2 regions of the Neobacillus sp. Soil_C_43 genome follow, and region 1 is predicted to be linked to the other one. Evidence: riboswitches for the same ligand, from Rfam matches in the RefSeq annotation. Region 1 holds a riboswitch; the other holds the start of a gene.

Evidence for each region. Region 1 has a riboswitch for S-adenosylmethionine ahead of mtnW (2,3-diketo-5-methylthiopentyl-1-phosphate enolase). Riboswitches for the same ligand answer to the same signal wherever they lie in the genome.
Region 2: another riboswitch for S-adenosylmethionine. It lies ahead of AC3A54_RS20640 (sugar ABC transporter substrate-binding protein); the one in region 1 lies ahead of mtnW (2,3-diketo-5-methylthiopentyl-1-phosphate enolase).

The regions. Positions count from the first base shown of each region.
Region 1 is NZ_JBDGJV010000004.1:90,095-92,301, reverse strand. It holds gene AC3A54_RS07970 (2-hydroxy-3-keto-5-methylthiopentenyl-1-phosphate phosphatase) at 1-169, opposite strand, end outside; gene mtnW (2,3-diketo-5-methylthiopentyl-1-phosphate enolase) at 170-1,381, opposite strand; SAM riboswitch class I at 1,454-1,563, opposite strand; gene AC3A54_RS07960 (aminotransferase class I/II-fold pyridoxal phosphate-dependent enzyme) at 1,642-2,207, opposite strand, start outside.
Region 2 is NZ_JBDGJV010000018.1:60,527-62,733, forward strand. It holds gene AC3A54_RS20635 (MFS transporter) at 1-917, opposite strand, end outside; SAM riboswitch class I at 1,149-1,257, shown strand; gene AC3A54_RS20640 (sugar ABC transporter substrate-binding protein) at 1,386-2,207, shown strand, end outside.

The sequences.
Region 1 (2,207 bases):
ATAAGGAAAATAATTTCCCCACACCCTCATTCACTGAAATCTGACGAGAAAGAATTAAATCCTTGATTTCCACCCATTCAGGAGGAGCAAATTGTTTCATTATAGCAATGATGTTATCACTTTCTGTAATGGTTCCATCAAAATCACAATAAATAACCGGCTTTGTCATTTAGACCGTCACCTCGGCATTTCCCCAAAGCTGAAGTGCCTTATTAAGTTCAGGGTACTGCTCCGCTCCTACTGAGAGTGTGTTTCCCTGAAGAATGGCATCCACTGCTTGTCGGAAGGCAAGGCCACCTCCACGAGCACCGTTTGGATGCCCATGAACGCCACCACCTGCATTTATTACGGAGTCAATTCCAAAGTCACGAATTAACAAGGATACCAACCCTGGATGTATTCCCGCTGATGGCACTGGAAAAGCTTTTTTATAAACATCCTCTTTCGTCAATTCAGTTGCAATCGAAAGTGCAGATGTTTTTTCTAATGCCACCGTTCCATATGGAGATGGGAACAGTGATAAATCAGCACCTGCATAACGTAAAAGCTTTCCAAGGAGCAAAGAATGGGAAAAGCCATATTGGGATGAAGAAGTTAATGCGCCGCTTACTGCTGGATGTGCCATTAAAGGCAACCCAATTTCATTGTCCTCTCTTAATTCTTGCAGGACATCTAATCCATAGGAGAAGACATTAAATAATAGTAAGTCTGCTCCAAGCTCAGCTGCTTTTTTTGCCTTCTCCTTAAGTTGTGAGGATCTCCCAGTCAGGTTTACTGCGTACAGCGTTCTATGACCAGTTTCGTCTAGAACTTCATTTAACACTTGTTTTCCCGCGGTAATTCTTTTTTCAAAAGGTGTTAATTCATTTTCAAAGAGAATCTCATCATCTTTGACTAAATCAACACCACCAAGAGCTTGCTGCTTTAACTGCTCTACCAAAAAGTGTATGTCCTTACCAAGTACGCCTTTAAAGATGCTCATCACTAATGGTCTTTCATATACGTTTATTTTCTCTCGAATTCCATCGATACCGAATCTTGGTCCAGGAAAATGACTCTTTAAGCGACCATCAAACTGCAAATCTAGTAATTTTATTTTTCCATCCAAGGACAGTTTTCCGAAAACAGTAGTTAATATCGCTGGCAAGTCAGTAGAGAAATTAATGGTTGGATAGGCAATCCGAATGATTGCTAGACCGTCTCTTTCAGAGTCTTTCCCTTCAATGGAAACGACTCTGCCCTTATGCTTACGTAATTGGTTCTGCTCAAGCTCAGGAAGATTCGTCCAAGAACCAACAGTTAATCCAAGAGCAATTTCCTCTGCTTTTTTCTCCGGATTTTTTTCATCATGAACAAGATATGTTGCAATTATTTCAGACATTTTTCCAACTTCCCTTCTAAAATGCAAAAAAACCCCTTCGAAAAGAAGAGGTTAGCATCACAAACTAACATCTTCTCATCTTTCAGCCAGATTGCTGCAAGATTTAGCACCGTGCTTAACTTTTGGTTAAGTCGGTTGCCGGGCTTCATAGGGCTTTTCCCTCCACCTGCTCTTGATAAGAAAACGATTCGTATTTATTCACATTTATAAGTTGTTAAACTTTATTTTGGATTATCGCAAGAAAAAAAACATTTGTCAACTTATTTTTTGAACATTTCTAAACAACTAATTCTTCTGACAGCTTCAGCTAACCGTTCTTCGGATGATAATAAGCCTACTCGAACAAAGCCTTCTCCAAATTCACCAAAACCAATACCTGGTGCGACCATTATATGTGCTTGATCAAGTAGAATTTCAGCAAATTGTCCAGATGTGTACCCAACAGGCACCTTAAGCCATGCAAAAAAGGATCCCTTTGGTGCGGTTACATCCCAACCTATCGACCGAAGTCCGTTAATTAATACATTACGTCTTCGCTCATATAGTTCATTCAATTCTCTAACACATTCTTGTGATGCAGTTAAAGCTGTAGCTGCCGCTTCTTGAACAGCTCCGAACAAACTTACATACAGATGATCCTGTAGGAGTTCAATGGCTGAAATCACACTTTCATTCCCTACAGCAAATCCTACACGCCAGCCAGCCATATTGTAGGTTTTAGATAAAGTATAAATTTCGATTCCTACTTCTTTAGCCCCTTCGGTTTCTAGGAAGCTTATAGGTCTCTGACCGTCGAAACCAATGGCACCGTAAGCAAAATCGTGAA
Region 2 (2,207 bases), on a different contig from region 1:
AGACTTGTCACGATCGCTCCTGGTAAGTACACTATCCCTGCTGAAAATAGAAGTATGACTAATATTTTGATATAACCATATTTATCTGCAATCTTTCCCCAGTTCCGTGACATGAGTAAGTTGCCTATTCCCGCTGCGGAAAAAGCAATCCCTGAATAAAAAGCAACATTGTTTGGCCCATGCAAATCACTTACAAATAACGACAGGATTGGTTGAATGCTGAAATGGGCGATTTGTACAAGAGATGATATAAGCAATACGGTTAATAGTACAGGATTTCGTAGGATGTGTTTGATAACCTCTTTACTAGAATAATGTGATTTAGTACCCCTCGTTGGTTCTACGAGAAATTCCTTCGTAGCGATGACAAGCATGGCAGAGATGAATATGGAAATCGAAGTCCATTTAAAGGTGGTCGCATAGCCGAGTGTATCGGCTAAAATTCCTCCGAGCATGGGTCCTAACAACGAACCCGTAATACTTCCTGTTTGTAATGTCCCAAGGACACGACCAGCAATCTCTTTAGGTGTTTGTGTGGAGATGAATGCCTGTGACATCGGGATAAACCCTGAGAAAAAGCCCATAAAAAACCGTAGCAAGAACAGCTGCCAGACTGAATGAACAAATCCCATTAAAAAGATAGATACAGCCATCCCTAATCCACAAATGATAAGTATCTTTTTCCGACCATAGCGATCTCCAATCTTCCCCCAAACTGGTGAAAAAAGAAAGGCAGAAACAAAGGTGATCCCAAAAGTAATACCTGACCAATGTTGGACATATTTCTCTGAAAAGTCCCCAAACGTTTCAATATACAGCGAAATAAACGGCATGACCATCGTCATACTACCGGCAACAAAGAAGTTGGCAAACCACATAATTAGTAAATTACGCTTTGCACTTTCCTGCTTATTCATGGATGGTAACACTTCTTTCTACAATTTATTTCGGTTTCCTAAATATAATCATACCGAAATTTCTTAGGAGAATAAAGCAATAACTGGGTTTAGTTTTAATAATAGTTTCCCCAACTCCGTTCAATAAGATTAAAAAGGAGTTATTACTTTATTAAAAATATTTAAAATACTATTGACAACTTGTTAATGTGAGTTTAAATTTAGTTTATTACTTTAAATCAATAATACGTTCTCTTATCAAGAGTGGCAGAGGGACTGGCCCGATGACGCCCAGCAACCGTTCCGAAAAAGGAATTGGTGCTAAATCCTGCAAAACATTTAATGTTTTGAGAGATAAGAGAGGAGTAGTCCAACATTTGTGATGAAACCTCTCTTTTCTGGAGAGGTTTTTTATTTTTACATAAAAAAGACTTCTCCAATGGGAATAGTTTATTTTGGTAAGAAAGACGAAAAGGGGGAGCTTTTATCATGAAAAAAAATATTTTCAAAAGTGTGCTTGTATCGACGTTGGCAGCAAGCCTGCTACTCACAGGGTGTGCATCAGGGGGAGAAACCAAGAAAGCAAGCGGAAATAAAAATGTATCACTTGAAGGCGTACCAGAACAATTTAAAGGCGACCAATTAAAAATTAAGGTGATTCGTAAAATTGGCGGTGACGACCACACAGCTCAATTCTTAGCAGGAGCTAAAGAAGAGGGAGAAGCATTAGGTTTAAAAGTGGATGTGTTTACCGCAAATGGAGATACAGCAAAATTCCATGATGCTATAAATCAGGCGTTAGGTCAGGACTATGATGGATTCATTATTTCACACGGTGATGATGATGCGACGGTGAACGATGTAAAGAAGATTGTCGAAAAAGGAAAAAGCGTTGTTACATTTGATTCTAATCCAAAGTTGGCTGAGGTGGAGGGAGTAACACTTACATCACAGGATGACGAAGCATTGGCAACTTTAGCACTAGATCAGCTTGTAAAGGATACGAAGGGCAAAGCGAATATTGCGTACCTTTGGGTTGACGGTTTTCCACCAATGGTGAGACGAAACAAAGTGTATCAAGATGTACTTTCAAAAAATCCTGGAATTAAAGAAGTGGAACGGTTCGGTGTAGCCGCTGCAGATACCAGTGTTCAAACACAAAACGCCGTAGCTGCCATGTTAAATAAATATCCAAAAGGAAAGTTGGATGCCATCTTTGCTACTTGGGATGCCTTTGCTATTGGTGCGGCACGAGCTCTAAAAGAGGCGGGCCGTGAAGAAGTGAAAATTTATGGCATTGATGTTTCAAAT